4 regions of the Abyssisolibacter fermentans genome follow, and region 3 is predicted to be linked to each of the others. Evidence: riboswitches for the same ligand, from Rfam matches in the RefSeq annotation. Region 3 holds a riboswitch; each other region holds the start of a gene.

Region 1 (4,250 bases), on a different contig from region 3:
ATATAAGAAATAAAAATAGTATTAAAATTGCTATATGATATTTCTTTTTGTTTTTTAAGTATGACATTAAATCACCGCTTTAGAAACCTAATTTTTTTGTTAAATCACTGTGAACTATGTTGAATAATATTTTTAAACCTTCGTTGATAGATCTTGGTGATGATCTGTCAAATATATTATTGTCAACTTTATAATATGATTTTTGATTAACAGCAGTTAATATGCTGTAATTATTGTTATTTATCATAGCATCTACATTAGTTTCATTACCAACTATTATATCCGGATCTTTATCTATAACTTTTTCTACACTATATTTCCAACCAGTTACATCAGCAGCAATATTAGTAGCTCCAACTGTTCTGATAATATCTGCAATAAATGTATCACTACCAGCTGTATATTCACCATATTGTCCAGTACCTACTACGTAATATATACTTGGCTTATTTAGATTGCTTTGATTGTTTAGAACGTATTTAACCTTTTGAACTTTTGATTTCATACTTGATACTAATGCTCTAGCTTCATAATTTCTATTAACTATTTTACCTAACTGTATTATTTGGGCATATATTCCTTCAACCTTGTTTGGTGTAGCTGAAGAAATAGATATTATTCCCGCTTCATTTAATTTATCTAATATCTCTTGTTTAAAATGTGTTTCAGCAATAGCTATTTCTGGTTGTATATCGACTATTACCTCAATATTTGGTTCATAAAGTGTTCCAACATTTTTTATATTTTCTACCTCTTTAGGATAATCACAATATTGTGTCCTACCTACTACCTTGTCTCCTGCACCTATTTCAAATAATTTTTCAGTTACTCCAGGTGCTAATGATATTATTTTAGAAGGCTCTTTTTCAATTACCATTTCATTATCACCATTTTTTATTGTAATAGGATATTTATATGTATCGTCTGATATTTTTTCATACTTAACTATTCCAGCTCCACTATCCCAAATTATGCTATAATTTAATGTTTCTAATAAGAATCTATATGGTAAATATATTTTGTTATCTTCCTTGAAGGTTTTACAATCAACCGTTAAATCAATATTATTAACCTTTACTTTGTTTGAATCTAAATAAAAAGTCATTGTAACATCTTCATTAGACACTATAGTACTACTATATTCATTTTTTACACTAACACCAAATTCATATATCTCATCTGTTGATATAAATGATCTGCCATTAATCACTTTAAAATCCACTGCACGACGATTAAAGTCGCTTTGACTAGTAGCTAATCCTTCTTGTACATATAAACTACTTGAAGCAAACACAACTACTAAACAAATAATAAATAATTTTAATAATTTTTTCATATATATTACTCCTTTCATATTTTGCCTTGGAGGTTTTTCAAAAAAAAATAACACATTTGGAATATGTGTTTTTAAACCACACACTTCCCTCCGAAGCATAAGTCTTTTTTCTTAAAGGCAGGTTTCCTGGCTTGTAGTTCATCTTTGATTCTACCTTCCCACTCAAAATTGAAGAGCAGTGGCTATTAGAATCTCATCCCTACATACAGTAGCGGGGGCTGCAAAGGCTTTTAACCTTTTTCCCTTTTAACTTTTTAAGCACCTTAAAGATTTCTATTTGATTATATTTATAGTATAGTCAACTTGATTATACTTGTCAACATTAACCTATACATAACAAATATAAATCTTTATTATATTATTTATATATTATAGTATAATAAGTTATGTTATAATTAAGTGCAGAAAACCACAATTACACATCTATATAGTACAAAATATTAAGGGGTGAAATTAATATGTATGAACATATTAATATAGAAACAGAACGTTTATTTATTAGAAATTTTGCCAATGCTGATATTTATAATTTACATAGAATAGTAAATGATGAAGCTATAATGAGAAATGTTCCCTTTGCTAAAGAAAGAACGTTCAAAGAGTGTGAAAAGTTATTGAAAAGAATATTAAATCGATATAAAGAAAGTACAATAAACAAATTTCAAGGATTTCTCTTATTAGTAGTTTCAAAAGACAACAACGAATGTATAGGTTTTGTTGGATTATTCCCACTTACTTATGATACTACTGAAAACGAATTGTTCTATGGACTATTTGAAGAACACTATAGAAAAGGATATGCAACTGAAATAGGAAAAGCTATTATTGTATATGGTTTTAATAACATGAATATTAATAAAATAGTTGCTACTGTCAATAAAGATAATAAAGCATCTAGCAAGGTACTAAAGAAGATAGGTATGTACTATGAATACGAAATAAAGGATGAAGAAGCAGAAGGTAGCTCTTATGATGGTGAGCTAATGTACTCTATAAAAAAAGCAGATTAATACAAAAGTCTCAAAATGGCAGTACTAAACTTGTCCATTTTGAGACAACATCACTAATAATATTATTTTAAATTCTCAGGATTTAAGCATTCAAGTTCAGGCAATACAAACATACCATCTTTTCTTATTAGTACATCATCAAAATATATTTCTCCTCCACCATATTCAGGTGTTTGAATACATACTAAATCCCAATGTATAACTGAACTATTACCATTAGGTGCCTCTTCATAAGCTCTTCCTGGTGTAAAGTGAAAGCTTCCCATGATTTTTTCATCAAATAATGCATCCTTCATAGGTTTTATTACATATGGATTAACCCCTATTGCAAACTCTCCTACATATCTTGCTCCTTCATCAGTATCAAACACTTTGTTAATCCTCTCAGTATCATTAGCTGTAGCCTTAACAATTTTTCCATCTTTAAATTCTAAACATATATTTTCATAAGTAAAACCTTCATATACAGCAGGACAATTGTAAGAAAGTATGCCATTTATAGAGTCCTTAACAGGTGCTGTGAAAACTTCACCATCAGGGATGTTTTCATCTCCACAGCACTTAATTACCGGAATACCCTTTATAGAAAAAGTTAAATCTGTTCCATTTCCTTTTATATGAACTCTATCTGTTTTAGTCATTAGTTCTACTAAATTATCCATTGCTTTTGACATTTTGCTATAATCTAGATTACAAACCTTAAAATAAAAGTCTTCAAAGCTTTCTAAGCTTGTATTTGCCGCTTGTGCCATACTCGCATTTGGATATCTCAAATATACCCATCTAACATTACTAAGAACATAGTCCATAATTGGTTCATAATATTTTGATAATAGCCTGAATTTTTCTGGAGCTACATCTGATAATTCATTTATATTATCAGTTCCACCTATATTAATTTGTACATCCATTGATTTTGTTCTTTTTAGTTCAATATCACAAAATAGCTTTAGCTGCTCATCGCTATAATTTAAAGCAAGTTCTCTTTCTATTGAACTGTCTTGAAGATTAACATATGGATAGCCCCCTGCTTTATACACTTCTTTTATTACTGCCCTAACTAAAGGATATGTACTTGTTCCTTCAGTATTAATCAGTACTTTATCACCTTTTTTAACTTTCGTAGAATAATTAACTAAATTTTCTGCCAATTTAACGATTCTTGAGTCCATGATATTTCCCCCTTTTATTTTATTGTCAGCTTCAAAAGCTATGCTACTCATAAATTCTATGCTGCATATTAAGTAACTCAGTTTCCCCCATCACTAGTTGTAAAAAATACCAATATTTTATTAAGCAATCATCCTCTATCAAAAATTTTAGATGATTCCCTAATTAAAAACTTATAAAGCTAAAAACAATAAATTTATCTATATTTATATAAATTTCCGTTTTGCAGTTGTATTGCTTGAAACTATTTCAAATTTTCAGGATTCAGACACTCAAGCTCAGGTACAACAAATTTACCATCTTTTCTTATTAATACATCATCAAAGTATATTTCTCCCCCACCATACTCAGGTGTTTGAATGCATACTAAATCCCAATGTATAGCTGAATTATTACCATTAGGTGCTTTTTCATAAGCTCTTCCTGGTGTAAAGTGGAAGCTTCCCATGATTTTTTCATCAAATAATGTATCCTTCATAGGTTTTGTTACATATGGATTAACTCCTATTGCAAACTCTCCTACATATCTTGCTCCTTCATCAGTATCAAATACTTTATTTATTCTCTCAGTATCATTTGCTGTTGCTTTAACAATTTTTCCATCCTTAAATTCTAAACAAATATTTTCGTAAGTAAAGCCTTGATATACAGCAGGACAATTGTACGAAAGCTTGCCATTAACAGAATCTTTTATAGGTGCAGTATACACTTCACCATCTGGTATGTTAAGTTGT
Region 2 (4,250 bases), on a different contig from region 3:
TTTTTACAATGAGTTTGATATGGCGGTGATTTGTAAACACATTCAGTACTTTTTCCTGTCATATTGAATATAATATAATTTTTATTAACAAATTTACATGAATCAACATAACCCAATCCAGTTTGTAATTCATATTTTTCTCCAGTTTTTAAATCGCACAGGACAAAAAGACTATGTGCTAGTTTTTGTTTGATTTCAACTAAAACTATATGATTGTTATATGATTTGTAAATTAATACTTTATCAATTTGTTCACCAAAACAATCTCTGTATTCTTTTTCAACTTGTTTTAATAAATCTTCTTTACTTATTTTAAAATCATCATTATTCTGCATTACTTCTTGATTGTTATTATTCTGGCATCCTGATAATAAGCAGATAATAACTATAGTAAAAATAATTGTTGTAGCTATTTTCTGTAACATAATGTTCTCTCCTTAATTTGATACATTAATTAACAATATGTAACTAGACAAATAAAAACATTAGTTTCTTGTATTATAATGTATTTTTTTAAATTTTAACATTATTAATTAAAACAGTCAATTCCATATGTAATATATAATATTTATATGTAAAGCAATAATTAAAAACCTGATTATTCATATAACTTTGAATAATCAGGCTTAATTATTTCTACTAAATTTATATTGAATTTTAGTTAATATCTCCATCATAAGTCTATAAATACTTAACCAATACCACTAAAACTAGTTCATCACAAATAAAACTCTAAGCTGGATTTATGCCTGCCTCATCAAAAGTAATCATTTCTTTATTCATATATGTAGTTGCTTCTATTATTCCAAAGGCTAGTGCTGCTCCGCTTCCTTCTCCTAATCGCATATCCATATCTAACATAGGTTTGAAATCTAAAAGCTCTGATGCAAGCTTCGCACCCTTTTCATTAGATTTATGAGAAGGTATTAAGTAACCTTTTACATTAGGCTCTAAAGTACATGCAATTATAGCTGCTGCTGTTGAAATAAATCCATCTACAACTACTGGTATACTATTAGCCGCTCCTGCTAGCATTACACCTGCCATGCCACCTATTTCAAAACCGCCAACTTTTGCTAATACATCTATTGCATCCTTAGGATCTGGCTTGTTAACCTCTATAGCAGTTTTTATTACTTCCATTTTATTAGCCAACTTTTCTTTCGGTAAATTTGCTCCAACTCCTGTAACTTCTTCAGGACTATATCCTCCTATAACACATAATATTGCAGTACTAGGTGTGGTATTACCTATTCCCATTTCGCCTGTGCCAAGAATGTTCTTTCCCTTATTAATTTCATTAATAGCCATTTCTATACCTATTTCTAAAGATTTTATTGCTTCATCTCTGCTCATGGCAGGTCCTTTTTTTAAATTACTAGTTCCCTTTCTAATTTTCCTATTAATAACCTTTGGATTATCCATATCCTGTTTAATTCCAATATCAACAACTACTAATTCAGCCTCAGCATATTTACCCAACGCTCCTACTCCCGTTAAACCTTTGGTAAAATTATTTGTTTGCATAACTGTTACACATTGGTCACAGGAAGCTATTCCTTCTTCACAAACTCCATGATCTGCTGACATAATTATAATAGATTTATTGTCAACCTTAGGATGTAATTGACCTGTTATACCAGATAATTGTATTGCAATGTCTTCTAGTTTTCCCATACTTCCTTTTGGCTTTATTAAGTTATCTACTCTTATTCTTGCTTCTTCCATAGCTTTATTATCTAATGGTTTGATTTTTTTTAATGTTTCTTCTAATATTTTCATGATAATTCCTCCTTTTTTCATGTAGGTTTTTTAGGAGAAAAAAAGTTCATGACTCATTTGAACACATCAAATAAACCATGAACTTTGCCATTATTCACAAATATAAAGTTACTATAGGCAGGTCTCCTGACTCGGTTTCACAGCTCTGTAAATCTTCCCAGAATATCCAGTGATATATTTTACATTGCTCCGCCTTACAGTGGTGGGACCGTTGAAGATTTTCACTTCATTCCCTATTCTCCTTATTATTAAGGCACCTACATAACTAATCCCAGATTATTCAAAGTTATGCGAATAATCAGGGATAATTTTTATTTTTATTAATTTTAAGTATACAACAATTATGTCCGCACTGCAACTAATATATAGAATTTCTATTACATATATCTAATACTTGCTTTTCTATTAGTTTAATATCTTTTTTATCCATTAATGTGTCATCTATGATTTGAGCAACTTCTACCATGTCATCTTCTTTAAGTCCTCTAGTAGTGACAGCTGGAGTACCTATTCTAAGACCACTTGTTACAAAAGGACTTTGTGGATCAAAAGGTATAGTATTTTTGTTTGTTGTAACTTTTACAGCTTCTAATTTCTTCTCAGCTTCTTTACCTGTTAAGTTTTTATTTCTTAAGTCTATTAATATTAGATGATTGTCAGTTCCATTAGTAACTAATTTATATCCTCTGTTAATTAATTCTTTACCTAGAACTTCAGCATTTTTTACAACTTGCTTTTGATACTCTACAAAATCAGGTTGTAAAGCTTCTTTGAAGCTTATTGCTTTTGCTGCTATAACATGCATTAACGGTCCACCTTGAATACCAGGGAATATTGCTTTGTTAATTTGTTTTGCATATTTCTCTTTACATAATATTGCTCCACCTCTAGGACCTCTTAATGTTTTGTGAGTTGTAGTTGTAACAAAATCAGCATATGGAACTGGACTTGGATGTAATCCAGCAGCTACTAAACCTGCTATATGAGCCATATCTACCATTAGATATGCTCCTACTTCATCAGCTATCTCTTTAAATTTTTTGAAATCTATTATTCTTGGATACGCACTAGTACCAGCAACTATAAGCTTTGGTCTTTCTTTCTTTGCTAAATCTCTTATTTGATCATAATTTAATCTCTCTGTCTCTTTATCTACTCCATAAGCAACAAAATCAAAAAACGCACCCGACATATTTACAGGACTACCATGTGTTAAATGCCCACCATGACTAAGATTCATACCTAAGACTTTATCTCCAGGCTTTAAGATTGAAAAATATACTCCGAAATTTGCATTTGAACCCGAATGAGGTTGAACATTAGCATGTTCTGCCCCAAATAACTCTTTTAATCTATTAATTGCAATAGTTTCAACTTTATCAACAAATTCACAACCGCCATAATACCTTTTATTTGGATAACCTTCTGCATACTTATTAGTAAAATGACTACCCATAACTTCCATAACAGTTTCTGATACAAGATTTTCAGACGCAATTAATTCCAAACCATTTTTTTGACGATTTATCTCGTCAGTTAAAGCATTCATAATATCTGGGTCATAATTAGCTACTCTCTTAAAATTCATAAGCAGTTCCTCCTTAACATTTGTTTTGTTCTTATTTTTAGTAGTATTCATCCAATATAAATTATAACATTTTATGATTCATTATTATTGAAATTATGCCTTTTGTTAACAAAGTTTAACATATTTAATAATATTCCTAAGTTGTTTTGTATTCAAAGTCCCTGAAGTACGATATATCTCACATCCATTATTGAAAAAAATAACTGTTGGTACAGTAATAATTTCAAAATTCTTTACTAAATCTTTATTTTTAATAAAATCGACTTTATATAAGTCAAAATCTTTCTGTTCATCTACTATCTTTGATAATTCAACAATTGTTTCTAAACTAGGTTTATAATTAGAAGAAAAAAAACATATTACAGCAATTTTGTCTGATTTAAATATGATATCATCAAGTCTTTTTATATCTAAATCATTTACCAAAAACACACCCCCCTAAATTTTTTGCCTTCTATGTCTTCCTACCTATTACTAGCTAATATGTCCAATAATTTCAATCATCTTAAATTCTATTTTATCAGCCGCTTTTTTATCAATATATTTTAATATAAAATAAGAAAGTCCTAAGAATAACAACCCTATTAACATACTATAAGATTCATAATTACTATATCCCGATTTTTTCAAAAAATATGCGCTAACAGCTATTGCCGAGAGCATCAAAATCATTGGTATTAAATATACTATAAAAGCATATTTAAGTATTTTTTTGCTTTCTGTTTTTATTTCTACGTAATCCCCTTGTTTTGCATTAAGAATATTTTTTATTTTCACTCTTATTGCTGGAACATCACAAGAACCTCCACAATCAGCACAATTATGACCACATGCTGATACTCTCCTAACATCTATAATAGCAAAATCATCATTTACATCA
Region 3 (4,250 bases):
TAATCTTGTCGCTTCTACATTCAGCCCTAAACTAGTTGCAACCTCATCTCCTAGCATTAATACATTTAATTTCTTTGCTAAAATTAATGATCCTAGTATTCCAATTATTGCATATGGCCACAATGTATTAAAATGAATCCACGTCCTAGCCGACAATCCTCCAACCATAAATCCAATAACACCAACTACTCTATCTGGAAAAAAAGTCATTAACGTATTAATCCCTGCTTTTAATAAAGTAGACACCGCAACTCCTGCTAAAACTAGCCTCATAGGATTAATTCCATTTTTCCAAGCTAACATATATATTAGCAAAGTTGCTGCTAATGCTCCTATGAATGCTCCTACAGGAACTAAATAATAATATTCAGGAAAAAGAATGAAAATTACAAATGCTGCCAATCCAGCTCCTGAAGAAACTCCTATTATATTTGGTGATGCTAATGGATTTCGCATAATACCTTGTAATATTGCGCCAGATAATGATAAACATATACCTACTAAACCTGCAACTAATGTTCTAGGCACTCTTATATTCCAAATTATTTGATGATTTATTGTATCTGTTTCGATAAAAATAGCTTTTAAAACCTTTGTTACACTAATATCTAGCGAACCTTTAGCTACGCTTATTAAAAAACTAATTATCATTAAAATAAACAAAATTAACAGGATAATATACTTTTTATATAAAATTTTTTTATTAGTTAATTCTTCTGTATGTAACATGTCTTGCTCCTTATATATAACTTATCTTATAATTTTATATCTATATGCTAAATTATAAGATAACGCACAATTGGATTGATTTGCATTTTGATGTCATTTGAAAAAAGGGGGTCTCAAATGTATTTTTTGAGACATCCCCTATAAAAAAGCACGAAAATAACACTAGAAGGCTGTCCATTATTTATTTAAAAATATCCGGATACAGTATTTTAGCTAAACCCATGTAAGCTTCAGCATATCTTGCATTTGCTTTATAAAGATATAAATCTTTTGGTAATATTATATATCTTCCTTCTTTGACAGCTGTTAGTGACTTCCATGCAGGATTGGACTCTACATCTTTTATTAATTTATCTTTAATTTTTTCTACATCACCCATTGTTTGTACCAAAATATAATCTGGGTTTCTTTCTATAATTTTTTCCATACTGAATATCTCCATTTTTTCCTCTGTTAACTTCGCATCATAAGCTATATTATTCGCTTTCAAATCATCTAACATTGCTCCAACTGTCGAATTTGGCAATTTCACTTTCACACTCTTAGTTGATGCAAACATTAATAATACGCTTGGATTGCCTTCAGTTGGTATTTTTGATATTATATCATTTATCTCTTTTTCTATTTTAATTCCTTTTTCATTATATGCTTCTTCGTCATTGGTTAATGCTGTGAATATTCTCATTATATACATGTATTTATCAAATGTTTCATATTCTACCGCTAAATATGGAATTTTATTATCTTTTAATATTGGAATAATTTCTTTTTGTCCTTTCATACTAGGTGTCAATATAACTAAATCAGGCTGCATAGACAATATTTTTTCTGCATTTGGCTGTGACATTGTACCTACTATTTCAACGTCTTTTGCCTCTTCATGCACAGCACCTTTTGTTTTTATTCTGCCTATTACTTTGCCTTGAGCTTCATACCATAAATCAAGATAAGAATTATACAAACATATAACTTTTTGTGGATTTTTATCTAAGGTTATTTCATCTCCCATAGCATCTACAAATTTTACAGTATTATCATCAATTACTACACTATCAGCTAATGTTTTTACATCATTTTCAGTAGCAACTTCTTTACTACTACAACCTACAAAAAACATAGTACTTACTACAAATATCACTAGTAATGAAAATATATTTCGTTTCATTCAAACTACTCCTTTCAATATCAATAGGGCAAATAAATTAATATAAAAAAACCTCTTGCCAAAATAGGTAAGAGGTATATACACATAGTTACATAAACACTTAGGTTTCGTAAGTATTATGTATCTAGGTATCCTGACTTAGGTTCACAGCATACTGCACCTTCCCAATTTTAAAAAATCAGTGGTCTCTTACAGCTAGCTCCCCATTACAGTGGCGACCCCGTGTTGGATTTGCACCAACTTCCCTATCATTTTATTCTTTTACTTTCACAATTGATTATATTAACTATCTATCAGTTTGTCAACCTTTATATTATACTATATTTATTTGTTTGCTTATATTTTAGTATAGTGTTCGTAATAGAAATTTACTTATTTATTTTCATTACCATTGTTTCACCACGAACAACAGTACCCAAAAATTTCTCCATACTTTTTACTTCTGCTCCATTTGTTATAACAATGGGAGTTACTAGTGATTTTGCATGTTTACTTAGAAAATCCATATCAAGTTCTACCAGCTTGTCCCCTGCTTTAACTTTGTCTCCTTGGTTAACTAGACGCTTAAAGCCTTCACCTTTCAATTCAACTGTATCTAATCCTAGATGTATCAATATTTCTAAGCCTTCATTCGATTTTATACCAATTGCATGGTTAGTTGGGAATACTTGTATTACTTTCCCATTGCATGGAGCTACAACTACTCCACTTGTCGGCTTTATGGCTATTCCATCACCTAACATTTTTTGTGAAAACACTTCATCTTCAACTTGTGATATATCAATAGCTTCACCATCTAAAGGTGCTACAATGTTAGCTTCTGATTTTCTTCTAAATATATTTAACATTTATGGCCTCCTATAATTTATATTAAATACAGAAAATTTTTATAAACGTAATAATTTCAAGTAAAATATGTCGTTAATATAGCTTTTCTTTTACTATTATAATACTTACTTGTTCCTCATATAAGACCTTAGATTATAATAAATCTCATCCGGCATAGTTACACCACAAATAGGGGTTTTCTTTTTATTATAATCGCCATGATAATCTGATCCACCTGTAAATAAAATATCTTTTTTTTTCACAACCTTCATTAATTCTTTTCTTACTTCGAAATCATTTGATGGGTGATAAACTTCTAGACCATCAATTAATTCACTATTTATAAGCTTATTATATAAGTCCATATTCTTTTTCTTAATTTTACCTGGATGTGCCAAAACAACAATACCATTGTTTCTTTTTATTAAATCACAAATCTGCCCAAAATCATTAAATTTATAGCTATCTTCTATATAATACGGCCCTTCTTTACCAAAATATGTTTTTATACAGCTCATTATTTCTTCTTGTTTTAAATAACCGTATCTTGCTAGTGTTTTTAACAGTTTTGCTCTATAAAGCGGTCCTCCTTGGCTTTCTTTAAAAAACTCTTCCTCTTCAATTTCAATGCCGTTTTTTTGCATTAGTTTAATCTGCTGTCTTGATTTATTATTAAGATATAATAATAAACGCTCTGAATAATCTTTTAATTCTTTAGACTCTATATCTATATTATAAGCCAATACATGAAATTTGACACCTTCTTCTATTGCTGTAAATTCAACAGCAGGTACAAATGGAATACCGTATTCTTTACTTATATTATCAACAACGCTAAGTCCTAATGTTGTATCATGATCAGTAATTGCAAGCGCAGAAAGATTCTCTTTCTGCGCTATATCAAAAATCATATTAACTTTAGAGCTTCCGTCAGAAAAAACTGAATGTATATGAAAATCAAATTTCATGACCCTACCTCCAAGTTATTTCATACTATTTAATATTAAGAACTTCATTTATTACACTGTTTTCTTCAGAATCTGAATCTTCAGCCATATCTTCCCATTTAGTGATATATGTTAAAGCGAAACCACCTGCATATGCTAACAATGTTGCTATAATATAGTTTAAGACTTGATTAGAAGGTATTAATAAAGTTAATGGTAATCCAGACAATCCAATACCTATTGAAGCTACTTTAGTTAATGAGATATAAGCACCTCCAACCATCGATCCTAAACATGCTGTTAGGAAAGGTTTACCTAATGGTAAAGTAACACCAAACATCAATGGTTCTCCTATACCTAGCATACCAACTGGTAATGAACTACCTATGATTTTTTTAAGTCTCTTATTTTTTGTTTTGAAATAGACAGCTAATGCTGCACCTACTTGTCCTGCACCTGCCATTGCTAAGATTGGTCTTAATAAGTCTAATCCTGTATTATCCAATAAACTTACTTCTATAGGTGTGAGAACCCTATGAAGACCAGTCATTACAAGAGGTAAGAATGTTCCTGAAAGTATA
Region 4 (4,250 bases), on a different contig from region 3:
ATTATATTAGAAAATAATAAAATTAGTGAAATATGGCGTAAAACTATATTTAGAAAAATAACTGATAACTGTATTAATATAAATGATGCTATAAAAGAATTTGAAAGGATTAAATCGGATGTTTGGGTAAAAAAGCTTAGAATAGCAGATGATATGTTTTTTTACTGCATAATAGAGGAAGATAATATACCAGAGAAAGAATTACAAGCTTACTCTAAATGGCTGGAAACACAAAATTGGATTACTACAAGGCATGGCAGAAAGTTATATTTTATTCCTAGATATGTTAATAAAGGCGATGCAGTTAAATTTATAGCCCAAAGAGAAAATATAAGTGATATAGCTGCATCAGGGGATTCTTCTTTGGATTTAGATATGGCGAAGGTATGTAATTATTTTATAGTACCAAAGCATGGGGGCATATGTGATATAGCAGACAACAAAATGAAGTGCATGAATTATACGACTGTAAAGGGTATACTAGCTGCAGAGGAGATATTAAAGCTTACAGCTGATTATTTTAATATTTAATAGATATTATTTTGTAATTTATAAAAATTATTATTTTAAATTTAGCAAATAAGAAACTTTTCTAAACCAACCTTCTTGATTAATTATAATAAGTTTTCAGGAAGGTTTGTTTTATATCAAAATAAAATATTTACTATAGTTAATAATTACAAATTCAATTATTATAACCAATTATTAATAAATAAAATATATTTATCATTGAATAGCTTAAAATATGATAGTAATACATATGGTACAAAATATAATAGAATCCATTCTTAAAAATTACAAAATTAGACAACGATTTAATGTTATAATGAACAAGGAATAGAAAAATATGAAAAAGGGGTGTAATACGTATATTTTGGTATAATAGAATGGAAACAATGAAAAAAATATTTCTAATTGTATTTTTAATAATCGTAATGACAATAGCTTATTATCAAATACCTCAGAGAATGACTGATAAAGCGTCTGATATTAAATTTGATAGAATAGTAATAAATCAAATGGTATTAGATAAAAATGGTGCGTTTTGTAATAGTGCAATAACTATAAACGATAAAGCTAAGATAGATGAGTTATATAATTTTCTGTTTACTCGCAAATATAAAAGAGTATGGTATAAAGATTACTTAAAGTACAGTGGTAAAACATATATGATTTTTTTCTCTAAAAGCAATCAACTTGAAATTTCAGTTGAAATACTTGGTGATATGTATATTCAAATCATATTTAATGAAGAACTTAATAAAAAACGATATAGTAAAACTTATAGATTAGATAAAGATTTTGATACTAAATATATTGAAAAAATGTTTGAGTGAAGCAGATAAAAAAATGGATGTCTAAGATTATTTTGAGACGCCCATTTTTTATATTATAGATTTTTTAACGCTAAATCAAAGCCTTCACCTAAAACTTCATGAACATAATGTACAGATACAAAAGCATGTTGATCAACTGATTTTATATAATTTTTCAATTGTATGTATTCTCTTCTATTTAATACAACATTAATGATGTTTTTATTATTGTTTGAAAAGCCTCCAACCGCTTTATAAAGAGTAGTACCTCTTTCAAGTTCATTAATAATAAAGTCATTTATTTTACTATTTTCATTACTTACAACAACAACATTTATTTTTGCTTTTAATTGGGCAATAAACTTATCTATTAATAGAGCATTAGTTATAATGCCTAATAAAGCGTATAATCCTAATTTTATACCAAAAACTAAGCCTGCTGAAAGAGTTATTAAGAAATCAGATAGTAACAACGCCTTGCCAATTTCAATATTTGTAAATTTATTTATAATCTTTGCAACAATATCTGTACCACCAGTAGATGCATTTTGAAAAAACACAATCCCCATTCCAATGCCTTGAATTAATATACCAAAAATTAGATTCAGTAAGATATCATCTACAAGTGGTTTTGTAAGAGGTGATATTTTTCCTAAAAATGATATCATACCCGTTAGTAAAAAACTACAATAAATAGTGTAACCACCAAAATCTTTACCAATAATTAAAAACGCAAGTGTGAATAGTATAATATTTGAGATAAACATAATAATGTCAATATGAATATATGGAAATAAATGATTTATAACCATTGCAAGTCCTGTTATTCCACCAACAGCTAAATTTGCAGGTATCAAGAAATAGTATAGTCCTACTGCCATTATTGTTATTCCTAAATTAATTAATAAAAATTTATAAACTTTTTTCTCCATCTTTTTCACCATCACTTATTATTTTTTGAACATCTACTATTAGATCTACTGGAAATATACAGAACACAAAAAACTAGCACAAAAATGGCTAGTTTACTCACAACTATAAACCTTTCATTTAGAAAAGGGGTGACTAAAACAAAGTTGAAAAACTATTCTACTGAAATTTAACACTTGCTCATCCTCGTGAGTAATAATTAGTGCCCTTATTATTGGCAGGTCTCCTGACTTAGGAATCAACGTATCTTATACCTTCCCATACATTTTAGTACAGTGGTTGCAACAAGACACTATCCATTACAGTGGCGGGACCGTGTTGGAATTAAACCAAACTTCCCTATTAAGTAAATAATAAAATTATATAATTTTATTTTTACACCAATAATACCTATGAAATTGTAAGAATTACTAATTAAGAAATCGTTCTCTCAAAGTATATATTAAAAGAAATATAACGTCAAGAAATTAATCAGAATATCTTTTATTCCTTTTAAAATAAAAACCCCTTGCAAGGATTATGATATATTTGCAAGAGGTTTTGAGTTATATTTAATCTATTTTTACTAATATTGTCCAATGGAATTAAGGTATTTAGTTATGCTGAGATTTTTAGCATGTTCTATTTCAACAACTTTTTCTTCAACTTCAGCTAATTTCTCGCTGGCTGATAGGACTTCCATTATAGTGCCTCCTAATTCCTCGGAATTTATTGATTTAAGGCTTGAACTACCATAGCCTATACCTTCATTATATCTATAAGTTGCTATTTGTAGATTTGCCTGCATTTGCTCAACGCTATTTCTCACATGTTCATACATTTTGCCTGTCGCTACCATTGTTTCATAAGACTTTCTTATATCAGCTTCTACCTCTTTTTTCTGAATTTCAAGGTTTATATTTGAATATTCTTTTTTATATAAAGCTTCTTTGTATTGATTTGTTATATCAGGATATGTTCTAGCAGTTAATTCATGATTCAGGCTGTCAATTATATATTGTCCCATTGCCTGTTGAATTTCAAGTCTTTTTTCTAATCCCTGCTTAATTCCATCTTCTAAAGAAGGTATATTTTCAGCGGACAAATTTACTTCGGCTATAGTTATGTTGGCATCTAATGGGATATTTAAGGTGTTTTTTAAATCAATTTTAGCATTTTTTTCATCCGATATAGCTTTTTCTAAATCTGCTTTCATAAGTTCTACTTGTGATTTTGCTAGTAATAAATCATCTTTAGCCCTTAAACCTTCATCATAAGCATTTTTTATAATTTCAAATTGACCGTTTGCTCTATCTAAGGATTTTTGTTTTACGTTAGCTATTTTTTTCATTTTTAAAACTTCATAATAGTTTTTTTCAACAAGCATTGCTATTTGTTTTTTACTGATTTCATATCCTGCTTTAGTTATGTCATAGGTAATATCTGCAATGACATCCATTAACTCAGTAGTTGATTTGATGCCTAGTTTTACATTCGTGGTTATTCCTAGGTTCATTGATAGAACGCTGTTGGCTTCTTTGTTTGCATCATCAAGTTCTTGCTTTCCAGCTTGTAATCGATCTAATGCTTGTTGGCTTTGATTGTCTATTTCTTTTTTCATTCCTTCAATGGCTTGGTTTATAGCAGTTTTATCGTTACCTTTACTTTTAAGTAGTCTATAGGTATCTTCGTCAATAGTATTTTTTATATCTTCTAATGTTTTAGTAGGATCATCTGAGCTTTGCAAAGCTTGATTAAGACCATCCAGATTCTTTTTTATTCCTTCAGCTTCCTTTTTACCTTTATAGTAGCTGTTCCACTTATCACTCAAGGTATCATCATTATCCAAAATCTTTTTAGTGTTTTTGTTAGTTCGTTTTTTGTTAAATTCACTTATTTTTAGTTCTTGCCTTATTTGTTTTATAGTTAAGTTATTTTCCATTGCAACGTTTATACACTCATCAAGTGTATAATTATCATAGTTTTTTGCCACTATAGTTTCTCCTTCAGCGTATGATAAAAGGA

The links. Region 3 has a riboswitch for cobalamin ahead of AYC61_RS14765 (ABC transporter substrate-binding protein). Riboswitches for the same ligand answer to the same signal wherever they lie in the genome.
Region 1: it holds a riboswitch for cobalamin, as region 3 does, so the genes downstream of both, AYC61_RS20890 (helical backbone metal receptor) here and AYC61_RS14765 (ABC transporter substrate-binding protein) in region 3, are expected to answer to the same signal.
Region 2: it holds a riboswitch for cobalamin, as region 3 does, so the genes downstream of both, cobT (nicotinate-nucleotide--dimethylbenzimidazole phosphoribosyltransferase) here and AYC61_RS14765 (ABC transporter substrate-binding protein) in region 3, are expected to answer to the same signal.
Region 4: it holds a riboswitch for cobalamin, as region 3 does, so the genes downstream of both, AYC61_RS16885 (YitT family protein) here and AYC61_RS14765 (ABC transporter substrate-binding protein) in region 3, are expected to answer to the same signal.

Annotation. Positions count from the first base shown of each region.
Region 1 covers NZ_LOHE01000024.1:26,877-31,126, forward strand. Annotated here, with positions in the region: gene AYC61_RS01325 (FecCD family ABC transporter permease) at 1-67, opposite strand, end outside; gene AYC61_RS20890 (helical backbone metal receptor) at 80-1,336, opposite strand; cobalamin riboswitch at 1,436-1,617, opposite strand; gene AYC61_RS01330 (GNAT family N-acetyltransferase) at 1,795-2,346, shown strand; gene AYC61_RS01335 (aminopeptidase) at 2,409-3,521, opposite strand; gene AYC61_RS01340 (aminopeptidase) at 3,761-4,250, opposite strand, start outside.
Region 2 covers NZ_LOHE01000068.1:108,504-112,753, reverse strand. Annotated here, with positions in the region: gene AYC61_RS12470 (hypothetical protein) at 1-425, opposite strand, end outside; gene cobT (nicotinate-nucleotide--dimethylbenzimidazole phosphoribosyltransferase) at 733-1,782, opposite strand; cobalamin riboswitch at 1,882-2,057, opposite strand; gene AYC61_RS12460 (serine hydroxymethyltransferase) at 2,141-3,370, opposite strand; gene AYC61_RS12455 (thioredoxin family protein) at 3,476-3,796, opposite strand; gene AYC61_RS12450 (SoxR reducing system RseC family protein) at 3,845-4,250, opposite strand, start outside.
Region 3 covers NZ_LOHE01000076.1:18,234-22,483, forward strand. Annotated here, with positions in the region: gene AYC61_RS14760 (FecCD family ABC transporter permease) at 1-729, opposite strand, end outside; gene AYC61_RS14765 (ABC transporter substrate-binding protein) at 911-1,894, opposite strand; cobalamin riboswitch at 2,004-2,187, opposite strand; gene AYC61_RS14770 (PTS sugar transporter subunit IIA) at 2,263-2,742, opposite strand; gene AYC61_RS14775 (PHP domain-containing protein) at 2,848-3,690, opposite strand; gene AYC61_RS14780 (PTS transporter subunit EIIC) at 3,716-4,250, opposite strand, start outside.
Region 4 covers NZ_LOHE01000085.1:34,786-39,035, forward strand. Annotated here, with positions in the region: gene AYC61_RS16875 (HAD family hydrolase) at 1-531, shown strand, start outside; gene AYC61_RS16880 (hypothetical protein) at 897-1,337, shown strand; gene AYC61_RS16885 (YitT family protein) at 1,391-2,260, opposite strand; cobalamin riboswitch at 2,446-2,646, opposite strand; gene AYC61_RS16890 (TolC family protein) at 2,812-4,250, opposite strand, start outside.